Piscinibacter gummiphilus: one gene and its partner. The protein of the gene in region 1 interacts with the protein of each later gene in a pairwise test. Links are inferred from orthologs where the notes say so. Each region holds a gene or a part of one and is shown in the gene's direction. Other genes may lie near its edges. The genes, in order: uvrB and uvrA.

Region 1 (6,379 bases):
CAGCATGGCGGATCCTTTGTGGCTTCTGGCCCAGGGGCACATCGCTGGCTTTGTGCGATGCACCATTCTAGGCACATGCCCTGAATCGTGCTGCAACCCGTGTTTTGGCGCTACCGGGAATAGCGGCGGTTTCGTCCGACAAATGCCCAAAATGCACGGGGGGCATGTCACGCCCGTGACACGCCCCCCGGCGAATCAGGTCGGATCAGCTGACCTTGGCGATCGCGGCGACCACCGCGTCGATGTTCTTGCTGTTCAGCGCGGCGACGCAGATGCGGCCCGAATCGACGCCGTAGACGCCGAATTCACCGCGAAGGCGCTGCATCTGCTCCACCGACAGGCCGGTGTAGCTGAACATGCCCTTCTGCAGGGTGATGAAGCTCATGTCCTGCTTCACGCCGGCGGCCTTGAGCTTGTCCTGCAGGGCGGTGCGCATCTGCTTGATGCGAACACGCATGCCGGCGAGCTCTTCTTCCCACATCGCGCGCAGGGCGGGGGTGGTCAGCACCGTGGCGACGATCTGGGCGCCGTGGGTGGGCGGGTTGGAGTAGTTCGTGCGGATCACGATCTTCAGCTGGCTCAGCACGCGGGTGGCGTCGTCCTTCGACGCGCACGCCACGCTCAGGCCGCCCACGCGCTCGCCGTAGAGCGAGAAGCTCTTCGAGAACGAGGTGGACACGAAGAAGTCGAGGCCGGCGGCGACGAACTTCTCGATCACGGCGCCGTCTTCCTTGATGCCTTCGCCGAAGCCCTGGTAGGCCATGTCGAGGAAGGCCACGAGGTTGCGCGACTTCACGGCGGCGACCACCTGGTCCCACTGGGCCGGGGTGATGTCGTAGCCGGTCGGGTTGTGGCAGCAGGCGTGCAGCACGACCACGGTGCCGGCGGGGGCGCCGTTCAGGGCGGCGATCATGCCGTCGAAGTTCACGCCGCGCTTGGCCGCGTCGTAGTACGGGTACGTGTCGACCTTGAAGCCGGCGTTCTGGAACAGCGCGCGGTGGTTTTCCCAGCTCGGGTCGCTGATGAGGACGGTGGCGTTCGGGTTCAGGCGCTTCAGGAAGTCGGCGCCGATCTTCAGGCCGCCGGTGCCGCCCACGGCCTGCACCGTGGCCACGCGGCCTTCGGAGACGATGGCGCTGTCGGTGCCGAACACGAGGCCCTGCACGGCCTTGTCATAGGCGGCGATGCCGTCGATGGGCAGGTAGCCGCGCGGCTTGGCCGCGTCGACCAGTTGCTTTTCGGCTTCCTGGACGCACTTGAGGAGGGGCAGCTTGCCGTTGTCGTCGAAGTACACGCCCACGCCCAGGTTCACCTTGGCGGGGTTGGGGTCGGCGTTGAACTGCTCGTTGAGGCCCAGGATGGGGTCGCGCGGGGCCATTTCGACGGCAGTGAACAGCGAAGTCATTGAGACAGTCCTTGTCAGTAGGGCAAACTTTGGTTTTGGGCTACCCTGCGCGATTGGCCTGCGAGCCTGCATCGCGGGATAACCCGAGGATTTTATCTGCCATGGCCGGAATTTCCGAAACTTCATCCGAGATCGCCGAGGTGGCTTCGCCGGGGGCGGGTGAATTCGTCACGTTCCCCGATTCGCCGTTCCAGCTGTTCCAGCCCTATCCGCCGGCGGGCGACCAGCCCACGGCCATCGAGCAGCTCGTGGAGGGGGTCGAGGACGGCCTGTCGTTCCAGACCCTGCTGGGGGTGACCGGCTCGGGCAAGACGTACACGATGGCCAACGTGATCGCGCGGCTCGGCCGCCCGGCCATCGTGTTCGCGCCGAACAAGACGCTCGCGGCCCAGCTCTACAGCGAGTTCCGCGAGTTCTTCCCGCGCAACGCCGTCGAGTACTTCGTCAGCTACTACGACTACTACCAGCCCGAGGCCTACGTGCCCCAGCGCGACCTGTTCATCGAGAAGGACAGCGCGATCAACGAGCACATCGAGCAGATGCGCCTGTCGGCCACGAAGAGCCTGCTGGAGCGGCGCGACGTGGTGATCGTGGCCACCGTGTCGGCCATCTACGGCATCGGCAACCCGGCCGACTACCACCGCATGGTGATGACGCTGCGCACGGGCGACAAGATGGACCAGCGCGACGTGATCGCGCAGCTGATCCGCATGCAGTACCAGCGCAACGAGGCCGACTTCTCGCGCGGCACGTTCCGCGTGCGCGGCGACACCATCGACGTGTTCCCGGCCGAACACTCGGAGCTGGCGGTCCGCATCGAGCTGTTCGACGACGAGATCGAGACGCTGCAGCTGTTCGACCCGCTCACCGGCCGCATCCGCCAGAAGATCGTGCGCTTCACGGTGTACCCGTCGAGCCACTACGTCACCCCGCGCGACCGGGTGCTGGCCGCGGTGGAGACCATCAAGCTCGAGCTGCGCGAGCGGCTGGCCGAGCTGACCTCGGCGGGCAAGCTCGTCGAGGCCCAGCGCATCGAGCAGCGCACGCGCTTCGACCTCGAGATGCTGCAGGAGATCGGCCACTGCAAGGGCATCGAGAACTACACGCGGCACCTGTCGGGCTCGGCACCCGGGGAGCCGCCGTCCACGCTGGTGGATTACCTCCCGCGCGACTCCGTCATGTTCCTCGACGAGAGCCACGTGATGATGGGCCAGCTGGGTGGCATGTACAACGGCGACCGCGCCCGCAAGACCACCCTCGTCGAATACGGCTTCCGCCTGCCGTCGGCCCTCGACAACCGGCCGCTGCAGCTGCAGGAGTTCGAGAAGAAGATGCGCCAGGTGGTGTTCGTCTCGGCCACGCCGGCCGACTACGAGAAGGAACATGCCGGGGCGGTGGTGGAGCAGGTGGTCCGCCCCACCGGTCTCGTCGACCCGATGGTGGACGTGCGCCCGGCCACGCACCAGGTGGACGACGTGCTGCAGGAGATCCGCCTCCGCGTCGAGAAGAACGAGCGGGTGCTGATCACCACGCTCACGAAGCGCATGGCCGAGCAGCTCACCGACTACCTCACCGACAACGGCGTGAAGGTGCGGTACCTGCACAGCGACATCGACACGGTCGAGCGGGTCGAGATCCTGCGCGACCTGCGCCTGGGCACCTTTGACGTGCTGGTGGGCATCAACCTGCTGCGCGAGGGCCTGGACATCCCCGAGGTGTCGCTCGTGGCCATCCTCGATGCCGACAAGGAAGGTTTCCTGCGCTCCGAGCGTTCGCTGATCCAGACCATCGGCCGGGCGGCGCGCAACCTGAACGGCCGCGCCATCCTGTACGCCGACCGGATCACCGACTCCATGTCGCGCGCGCTCGGCGAGACCGAACGCCGCCGCAACAAGCAGATCGAGCACAACGCCAAGATGGGCATCACGCCCCGCTCGGTGGCCAAGCAGGTGCGCGACCTGATCGACGGCGTCTACTCCGAGAAGTCCGCGAAGGACGACCTGAAGGCGGCCCGCGAGGCGGCCGAGGTCGAGGTCATGTCCGAGAAGGACCTCGGCAAGCGCATCAAGCAGCTCGAGAAGCAGATGCTCGAGCACGCCCGCAACCTCGAGTTCGAAAAGGCCGCCCGGGTGCGCGACCAACTGGCCCACCTGCGCGAGCAGGTCTTCGGCGCCGCCGGGGCCGACCATCCCGACGGGGTGGTGGTCCCGTCGCCTCCACCGCCGCCCAAACCCGTGGCGGCACCGAAGCGGGGGCGCAAATGAGCAAGCCGTACCGTGTGCTGATGGTCTGCATGGGCAACATTTGCCGGTCGCCCACCGCCGAGGGGGTGCTGCGCCACAAGCTGAAGGCGGCCGGCCTGGACGGCCTGGTCGAGGTGGATTCGGCCGGCACCCACGCCGACTGGCACAAGGGCCACCCGCCCGACCCCCGGTCGGTCGCCCATGCCCGCAAGCGGGGCTACGACCTGACGGCGCTGCGCGCCCGCATGGTCACCTCGGCCGATTTCGAGCGCCACGACCTGATCCTGGTCATGGACGACGACAACTGGGCGGTGGTGCAGGAGCGCTGTTTGCCTGAGCACCGCGCCAAGCTCGGCCGACTGGGTGACCACGGCCGGGAGAAGGCGGCGGAGATCCCCGATCCGTACTACGGTCCCCCCGGTGGATTCGACCGCGTGCTGGACCTCGTGGAAGCGGCGTGCGACGGCCTCGTCGAACGCCTTACCACCGAAGTCCGCAAGCGGTGAGGGGAACTTCCCGAGAAGAAGCCGACCGAAAAAGTAGGCTTCATGTATACTTGAGTAACGCCGTCGGAATATTCCCGAGGGTTTACCCGCTGACCCAGGTCAGCAGGGTGCTCGACAAGCGTGAAGTCACCCATCGATCGCTTTCGTTGATTGTCTTGCCCCCGGGCATCAGGAGGATTCCATGCGACTGACCACCAAAGGCCGTTTTGCCGTTACCGCCATGATCGACCTCGCGCTGCGCGAGAACACGGGCCCCGTGGCGCTGGCCGCCATCAGCGCGCGCCAGCAGATTTCGCTGTCCTACCTGGAACAGCTGTTCGGCAAGCTGCGCCGCCATGAACTCGTCGAAAGCACCCGGGGTCCGGGCGGCGGGTACGCGCTGGGCCGCAAGTCGGAGGAGATCACCGTCGCCGACATCATCGTCGCGGTGGACGAACCCATCGACGCCACCGGCTGCAGCGGCAAGGAAAACTGCATGGGCGAGGACACCGGCAAGTGCATGACGCACGACCTGTGGGCCAGCCTCAATTCCAAGATGATCGAGTACCTCGACTCCATCTCGCTGCGCAAGCTGGTCGACGAGCAACTGGCCAAGGGCGTGTCCATTGAGGAGCACCCGGTCAAGCGCGCCATCTCGACGCAGCCCGTCGTCAAGCCCATCAAGATCACGGCCCCCAACTCCGTCTTCGCCCTGGGCACCGCTTTCTCGAAGTAAGTAAGTCGTTTTTCTCCTGCTACTGCCATGGACATGACCCCGCATTTCCCGATCTACATGGACTACGGTGCCACGAGCCCCGTGGACCAGCGCGTCGTCGACGCGATGATTCCCTGGTTGCGCGAGCACTTCGGCAACCCGGCATCGCGCAGCCACGCGTGGGGTTGGGAGGCGGAGGCCATCGTCGAGAAGTCGCGCGAACAGGTCGCGACCCTCATCGGTGCAGACCCCCGCGAGATCGTGTGGACGTCGGGGGCCACCGAATCCATCAACCTGGCGATCAAGGGCGCCGCGCAGTTCTACAAGTCGCGCGGCAAGCACCTGATCACGCTGAAGACCGAACACAAGGCCACGCTCGACACCATGCGTGAACTCGAGCGCCAGGGCTTCGAGGTCACGTACCTCGACGTCCAGGAAGACGGCCTGGTCGACTTCGAGGTGTTCAAGGCCGCGCTGCGTCCCGACACCATCCTCGCGTCGGTGCTGTACGTGAACAACGAGATCGGCGTGATCCAGGACATCGAGGCCCTCGGCACGCTGTGCCGCGAGCGCGGCGTCATCTTCCACGTCGACGGCGCGCAGGCCACCGGCAAGCTGGCCTTCGACCTGGCGAAGCTGCCGGTCGACCTGATGAGCCTCGCGTCGCACAAGACGTACGGCCCGAAGGGCATCGGCGCGCTGTTCGTGCGCCGCAAGCCGCGCGTGCGCCTCGAGGCGCAGATGCACGGCGGTGGCCACGAGCGCGGCATGCGTTCGGGCACGCTCGCCACGCACCAGATCGTCGGCATGGGCGAGGCCTATCGCATCGCCGGCGAAGAGATGGGCACCGAGATCGAACGCATCCGGATGCTCCAGCAGCGCCTGATCGCGGGGCTGTCCCCCATCGAACAGACGTTCCTCAACGGCCACGCCACGCAGCGCGTGCCGCACAACGTGAACATGTCCTTCAACTTCGTGGAAGGCGAATCGCTCATCATGGGCATCAAGGGCATCGCCGTGTCGTCGGGCTCCGCCTGCACGTCGGCCAGCCTCGAGCCCAGCTACGTCCTGCGCGCCCTCGGCCGCAGCGACGAACTCGCGCACTCCAGCCTGCGCATGACCATCGGCCGCTTCACCACCGTCGAGGAAATCGACTACGTGGTGACCACGCTGAAGGACCGTGTCGCCAAGCTGCGCGAGCTTTCGCCTTTGTGGGAGATGTTCAAGGACGGTGTGGACATCAGCTCGATCCAGTGGGCCGCCCACTGACATCGGAGCGAGGCACCCGCCGCCTGAACGATTAGGAGAACTGAGATGGCATACAGCGAAAAAGTGGTCGAACACTATGAGAACCCCCGCAACGTGGGTTCGTTCGAAAAGGGCGACGAAACCGTCGGCACCGGCATGGTCGGCGCGCCGGCCTGCGGCGACGTGATGAAGCTCCAGATCAAGGTGAACCCCGTCACGGGCCTGATCGAGGACGCGAAGTTCAAGACGTACGGCTGCGGCTCGGCCATCGCGTCGAGCTCGC
Region 2 (6,920 bases), 1.8 Mb from region 1 along the record:
CGGAGGACATCGCCTTCTGGCGCAAGGCCGGTGAACGCCTGCTGCACTGCCTCGAACAGCTGCCCCTCGCGCAGCGCAGCGCGTTCCTGCTGCACCACGACGACGAGCTGCCGCTGGCGGACGTCGCCCGCGCGCTGGAGGTGGGATTCGAGACCGCGAAGACCCGGCTGCGCTACGCGATGGCCAAGCTGCGCACGTGCATGGGCGCGCACCTCGCGCCGCTGCAGACCTCGGAGCCGTGATGCACAGCACCGACGAACCCCGCGACGGCTGGCTCAAGAAGGCGCTCGACCACGCGCCCGACACCCCCGTGCCGCCGGCGCTGCGCGAGACGATCCTGCGCGCATCGCGGTCGCCGGGGCCGGCACCGGCCGCCGTGCCGTGGTGGTCGCGGCTGTCGGCCTGGATCGTGCGGCCGCAGGTGGCCGCCGGGTTCGCGAGCGTGGCGATGGTCACCGTGGCGGGGCTGCTGTGGCACGACGAGCCGCTGCCGCCGATGCCCGCCTCGACCCCGCCCGCGGCACGGGCACCCGCCGCCGAGGCGCCCGTGGTGCCGGCCGCCCCGGCCCCTGCGCCGGTCGCGGAGCCGCCTCCTGCGAAGCCCGCGCCGGCCCGGCCGCCCGCGCCCAAGGCCCGCGAGGTGGCGCCGCCCGTGATGAAACCCGCCCCGGCCGCCGACACCGCGGCACGGTCGGAACCGCCCATGCTGGAGACGACGGCGGTCCCCCTCCCCGCACCGCCGCCCGCACCCGCGCCGGCAGTGGCAGCCGCCCCGCCCCCACCCGCCGCCGAGGCCCCGGCGGAACGCCGCGCAGCGGCCGCCGAATCCGCCCGGGCCGACAGCCAGCGCAAGTCGATGGCCCCGAGCGGCGCGCTGCGCCGCCAGGCGGAGGCGTCCGCCGGTGCGGCCTTCGCGCCCACCCCGGCGCGCCTGGCCGACGTGCGCGCCGCCCTCGCCGCCACGCCGGACCGCTGGACCTGGCAGCGCCAGAGCGGCATGGCCCAGCCGGCGGGCACACCGGTGTCGGACTGGCTCGCCCTGCTCGACGCCTCCGCCGGTTCAGGCTGGACCGCCGCCTCCGGCCCCCGCACCGGCGCCGCCGAATTGCAGCTGCTGCTCGACGGCCAGCCCGCGCACCGCTGGGTGGTGACCGACCAGGCGGTGTTCTGGTTCTCGCCCGGCGGCACGTGGCAGGCCCCGGTGGGGGCGCCCGCGGCACGCCGGTTGCTGGAAGCCCTCGAGACGCTCCCCTGAACGGTGCCCCTGCTGACGCGCGTTGGCAGGGGGCCTCGCTATCATCTTCCGTTTCCCTTCCGCGTGACCCTCATGCCGCCCCGCCCTGCCCTGACCGACGACCCCGCCGCCCGGATCGAGGCGGCCCTGACCGCGGAAGCCTCCATCGAGGCCCCCACGATCCGCGTGCGTGGCGCACGCACCCACAACCTCAAGGACATCGACCTCGACATCCCGCGCAACCGCCTCGTGGTCATCACCGGCCTGAGCGGTTCGGGCAAGTCGAGCCTCGCGTTCGACACGCTGTACGCCGAGGGCCAGCGCCGCTACGTCGAGAGCCTGAGCACGTACGCGCGCCAGTTCCTGCAGCTGATGGACAAGCCCGACGTCGACGTGATCGAGGGCCTGAGCCCCGCGATCAGCATCGAGCAGAAGGCCACGTCGCACAACCCGCGCTCCACCGTGGGCACGGTCACCGAGATCCACGACTACCTGCGCCTGCTGTACGCCCGCGCCGGCACGCCGTACTGCCCGCTGCACGACGAACCGCTGCAGGCGCAGAGCACCAGCCAGATGGTGGACGCGGTGCTCGCGCTGCCCGCCGGCACGAAGCTCATGGTGCTGGCCCCGGTGGTGCGCGACCGCAAGGGCGAGTTCGGCGACCTCTTCGCCGACATGCAGACCCAGGGCTACGTGCGCTTCCGCGTGGACGGCGACACGTACGAGGCCACCGACGTGCCCAAGCTCAAGAAGAGCGAGAAACACGACATCGACGTGGTGATCGACCGCGTGAAGGTGCAGCCGGGCCTGCAGCAGCGCCTCGCCGAAAGCTTCGAGGCCGCGATGCGCATCGCCGACGGCCGCGCGATGGCGCTCGAGATGGACACCGGTGCCGAGCACCTGTTCTCCAGCAAGTTCGCCTGCCCCGTCTGCAGCTACAGCCTGAGCGAACTCGAGCCGCGCCTGTTCTCGTTCAACTCGCCGGTGGGCGCGTGCCCCAGCTGCGACGGCCTCGGCCACGTGACCGCGTTCGACCCCGAGCGCGTGGTCGCCTTCCCGTCGCTGAGCCTCGCGAGCGGTGCGGTCAAGGGCTGGGACCGGCGCAACGGCTACACGTTCTCGCTGCTCGAGAGCGTGGCCAGGCACTACAAGTTCGACATCGACACGCCGTACGAGAAGCTGCCGAAGAAGGCGCAGAAGGCGCTGCTGTACGGCTCGGGCGAGGAGGAGATCGCGTTCGTCTACGAGGCCGAGGGCGCCAACGGCAAGATGCGCAGCGTGCGGCGCACGCATGCGTTCGAGGGCATCATCCCGAACCTCGAGCGGCGCTACAAGGAGACCGACTCGGCCGCCGTGCGCGAGGACCTGTCGCGCTACCAGGCCCCGCGCCCGTGCCCCGAGTGCCACGGCGCGCGGCTGCGCAGCGAGGCGCGGCACGTGTTCCTGTCCGGGGCCGACGGCTCCAAGGGCGAACCCATCTACACGGTGGAGCACAAGACGCTGCGCCAGTGCCTCGACGACTTCGGCCGCCTCGAACTGAAAGGCGCGAAGGCCGAGATCGCCGACAAGGTGATCAAGGAGATCCGCTCGCGGCTGAAGTTCCTGAACGACGTGGGCCTGAACTACCTGAGCCTCGACCGCAGCGCCGACACGCTGAGCGGCGGCGAGGCGCAGCGCATCCGGCTCGCCTCGCAGATCGGCTCGGGCCTCACCGGCGTGATGTACGTGCTCGACGAACCGAGCATCGGCCTGCACCAGCGCGACAACGACCGCTTGATCGGCACGCTGCGCCACCTGCGCGACCTCGGCAACAGCGTGCTGGTGGTCGAACACGACGAGGACGCCATCCGCGCCGCCGACCACGTGATCGACATGGGCCCCGGCGCCGGCGTGCACGGGGGGCAGGTGATCGCCCAGGGCACGGCGGCGGAGGTGGCCGCGAACGCCGAGTCCCTCACCGGCAAGTACCTCGCGCAGGTGCTGCGCATCGCGGTGCCCGAACAGCGCCGCGAGCCCATCGCCGGCCTGCGCATCCTCAACGCCCGTGGCAACAACCTCAAGGGCGTGACCGTGGACGTGCCGGTGGGCGTGATGACGTGCGTGACCGGTGTGTCCGGCTCGGGCAAGAGCACGCTCGTCAACGACACGCTGTACGCCGCGGTGGCCCGCCACCTCTACAACAGCCACACCGAACCCGAGGCCCACGACGGCATCGAGGGGCTCGACGCGTTCGACAAGGTCATCAACGTCGACCAGAGCCCCATCGGCCGCACGCCACGCAGCAACCCGGCCACGTACACCGGCCTCTTCACGCCCATCCGCGAGCTGTTCGCCGAGGTGCCCACCGCACGCGAGCGCGGCTACGGTCCGGGCCGCTTCAGCTTCAACGTGGCCGGCGGCCGCTGCGAGGCGTGCCAGGGCGACGGGGTGCTGAAGGTCGAGATGCACTTCCTGCCCGACGTGTACGTGCCGTGCGACGTCTGCCACGGCCGGCGGTACAACCGCGAGACGCTCGAGGTGCAGTACAAGGGCAAGAACATCACCGAGGTGCTCGACATGACGGTGGAGGACGCCCACGCGTACTTCAGCGCCGTGCCGAACCTCGCGCGCAAGCTGCAGACGCTGCTGGACGTGGGCCTCGGCTACATCCGCCTGGGCCAGAGCGCCACCACGCTGTCGGGCGGCGAGGCGCAACGCGTGAAGCTCGCGCTCGAACTGAGCAAGCGCGACACCGGCCGCACGCTCTACATCCTCGACGAACCCACCACCGGCCTGCACTTCGCCGACATCGACCTGCTGCTGAAGGTGCTGCACCAGCTGCGCGACGCCGGCAACACGCTGGTGGTGATCGAGCACAACCTCGACGTGATCAAGACGGCCGACTGGATCATCGACATGGGCCCGGAAGGTGGGGCCGGCGGCGGCCGGGTGGTGGCCCAGGGAACCCCCGAGCAGGTCGCCGCGGCGCCCGACAGCGTGACGGGACGTTACCTCGCGCCGCTGCTCTCCCGCTGAACCGTCAGGGGCCCACGGGTGCCCAGTTGCCCGTCAGGTTGACGAGCCGGCAGGCCGACATCTCGGGCTTGCGGCGCCCCTCGCAATCCGCGAGCGCACGTTGCGCGGCCTCCTGGTCGGACGCCGCACCGGCCACGTAGCCGAAGGCACCACCCGTGGACGCCGCGAAGGCCTTGTTGCCACCGGCGGGCCAGTAGTCGGAGCGGAAGACGGTGCGGGCGTCGGCCGTGAGGCCGTAGACACCCAGGCGCTCGTCGGTGACCTGCGGCGCGACGGGCGAACCGCCGCCCCAGACGTACCAGCCGGCGCCGGCCAGCACCGCGAGCACGACGGCGGCGGCGCCGGCGATCACCACCGTGCGGCGCGGAGGCACCTTGGCGGATGCGGACGCGGAGGCCTTCGCGGCGGCCGCGCGCGGCGCGGGTTCGGAAGCGGGCACGCTGTCGTCGCGGCGGGATTCCGCGAGGTCGGCGCGCGTCTCGGACTCGTCGGGCTCGACAAGCACCTTCGCGCCGATGCGCTCGAATTTCGCCACGTAGCGCGTGGCATCGTCGAACACCATGCCCTTCTTGAGCACGGTGCGCTTGCCCGAGAACATCGAGTCCTGCCGCGCCTGGCTCAGGTGCAGCAGTTCGGCCATCTTGCGCTGGACGTCTTCGACGCGGTGACCTTCGAGCACGTCACCGGCAAAGACCAGTCGGAATCGATCGCTCATGGATCACCGGCGGGGAAGTTGACGGGGGGAACTGCCGGTTGATTGTCTGCCAAACCGGAAGCGCCGTCACCTCGCCCCGGCGGGGGGCCGGGTCACGACCGGGTGGGGTCGTTCTCGGGCTCCGAGCACCAGTCGCCCTGCATCAGCGCGCAGACGTGCGGGTGGACGAGGCAGAAGCCGAGGCCGATCACGAGGGCCAGCACGGCGGTGACCACGAGGAAGGAAACGAGGAGGCTCAAGGTCGACTCCCGATGCGAATGGGAAGAGAGGGGTTCGATGTGGAACGGGGCCTCCAGGAGGAGGCCCCGCGGGGGGTGCTTACTGCTTGTACTTGGCCTTCGCCTGGTTCGTGCACGCCGTCTTGGCGTCGCCCGCCAGCGCGTCGCACTTCTCGGCCTCGGCCTTGTACGCGACCTTGTTCTTGTCCTCGACGGCCTCGTTGTGGGCCTTCTTGGTGTCGCGTTCGGCCTTGGCGTCGGCCTTGACCTTGTCGCGTGCGGCCTTGGCTTCCTTCACGCAGACGTCCTTGTCGTTGCCGGCCTTGTCGTCGCAGCGCTCCTTGGCCACGTCGTAGTCGGCGTTGGCGATGTCCTCGGCCGCGTCGTAGCGCGCCTTCGGCGTGCCCTTGTAGTCGGCCTCGGCCATGGCTTCGGTCTTCTTGCGCGCGGCCTTCGCTTCGGCCTGGCAGATGTCCTTCGCGTTGCCGGACAGCGAATCGCACTGCTTGTGCGACGACTCGTACGTGGCCTTGGCCGTGGCCTTGTGCTGTTCGTACGTGGCCTTGTCGCCCGCGGCGTGTGCGCCGGCGGCGAAGACGAAGGCGCCGGTCACGGCGATGAGCGCTCGGGCGATCGGGTTGAAGTGGTTCATGTCGAATCTCCTTTGTCGTGATGGGTTCCTGCGGGGTGCACGGAACATGTGCCAACGAAACGAAGGTTAGGTTCGGCGCCATGAAGGGTCTGCCGGACAAGCCGGGCAGAGACCGTCGGACGCGACCTACACCCCGTGCGCGTGCGGCATGTCACGCGTGCCGCGGGTTCTCCCTGAGTCGGGCATGACCGACAATCGACGGATTCCTCCCAGGTGCCCGCCCATGCATTCAGAGCGTCTGCCCGATGAACACCGCCGTTTCGCCAGCCTGCAGGCGTTCGGCATCGTCGACACCGCTCCCGAGGAAAGCTTCGACGAACTCGTCGCCTGCGCGGCGCAGCTGACCGGCTGCCCCATCGCCGCCATCTGCCTCATCGACGAACGCCACCAATGGTTCAAGGCGGTGGTCGGCATGCCCCCCATCGAACTGCCGCGCGAGCAGACCTTCTGCGCCCACACCATCCTCGGCACCGACGTGATGGAGGTGCCCGACGCGCGCCTCGACCCGCGCTTCGTGCAACACCCCGGTGTCACCGGCGAGCCGCACGTGCGGCTCTACGCCGGCATGCCGCTGTGTGTCGACGGGGTGATGGTGGGCTCGCTGTTCGTGGTCGACGTCGTGCCGCGTTCGCTCGAACCCGCGCAGCGCGACGCCCTGCGCCGCCTCGCCAAGGTGGCGCTGGGCCTGATGCGCGGCCTCGAGCGGCTCACGTCGCTGGAACAGGAGCGCGCGCGGCTGCTCGACTTCGCGCGGGCCTCGGGCGACTGGATGTGGGAGACCGACGAACACCTGCGCTACACGTGGGTGTCGGGCGCCTTCGAGGCGGTGACCGGCATGCCCCCCGTCTCGCTGATCGGCCAGACCATTGCGGACTCGCCGCTGCTCGACGACCTCGGCGAGCCGCTCCCCGGCGGCCAGACGTTCCACGGCCTGCTGCGCGCGCGGCGGCACGTCACGCGCGTGCTGACCGACAAGACCACCCAGCGCGGCGTGCTGCAGATCTCGCGCAGCGCCGTGCCGGCCTACGACGCCCAGGGCCGCTTCTGCGGCTACCGCGGCACCGCGCGCGACGTGTCGGCGCGGGT

Evidence for each region.
Region 2: the proteins of uvrB (region 1) and uvrA interact in binary tests that used the Escherichia coli proteins (3 or more experiments, as listed by UniProt). The link is inferred for Piscinibacter gummiphilus from one-to-one orthologs.

Annotation. Positions count from the first base shown.
Region 1 is NZ_CP015118.1:2,066,491-2,072,869, forward strand. Bases 1,161-4,087 are described here. They hold uvrB (excinuclease ABC subunit UvrB), read left to right. Parts: upstream 1,161-1,506; coding sequence 1,507-3,669; downstream 3,670-4,087. Other genes in these bases: A4W93_RS09375 (amino acid aminotransferase), read right to left, coding at 1,161-1,405; A4W93_RS09385 (low molecular weight protein-tyrosine-phosphatase), read left to right, coding at 3,666-4,087. Outside these bases: A4W93_RS09370 (polyhydroxyalkanoate depolymerase), read right to left, coding at 1-6; more of A4W93_RS09375, read right to left, coding at 206-1,160; more of A4W93_RS09385, read left to right, coding at 4,088-4,154; Fe-S cluster assembly transcriptional regulator IscR, read left to right, coding at 4,336-4,869; A4W93_RS09395 (IscS subfamily cysteine desulfurase), read left to right, coding at 4,897-6,117; Fe-S cluster assembly scaffold IscU, read left to right, coding at 6,163-6,379. UniProt on the Escherichia coli protein: The UvrABC repair system catalyzes the recognition and processing of DNA lesions. A damage recognition complex composed of 2 UvrA and 2 UvrB subunits scans DNA for abnormalities.
Region 2 is NZ_CP015118.1:313,660-320,579, reverse strand. The notes cover bases 982-4,449. They hold uvrA (excinuclease ABC subunit UvrA), read left to right. Parts: upstream 982-1,327; coding sequence 1,328-4,249; downstream 4,250-4,449. Other genes in these bases: A4W93_RS01375 (hypothetical protein), read right to left, coding at 4,254-4,449; A4W93_RS01385 (hypothetical protein), read left to right, coding at 982-1,255. Also shown: A4W93_RS01390 (sigma-70 family RNA polymerase sigma factor), read left to right, coding at 1-242; more of A4W93_RS01385, read left to right, coding at 242-981; more of A4W93_RS01375, read right to left, coding at 4,450-4,964; A4W93_RS29415 (hypothetical protein), read right to left, coding at 5,057-5,203; A4W93_RS01370 (invasion associated locus B family protein), read right to left, coding at 5,283-5,834; A4W93_RS01365 (hybrid sensor histidine kinase/response regulator), read left to right, coding at 6,058-6,920. UniProt on the Escherichia coli protein: The UvrABC repair system catalyzes the recognition and processing of DNA lesions. UvrA is an ATPase and a DNA-binding protein. A damage recognition complex composed of 2 UvrA and 2 UvrB subunits scans DNA for abnormalities.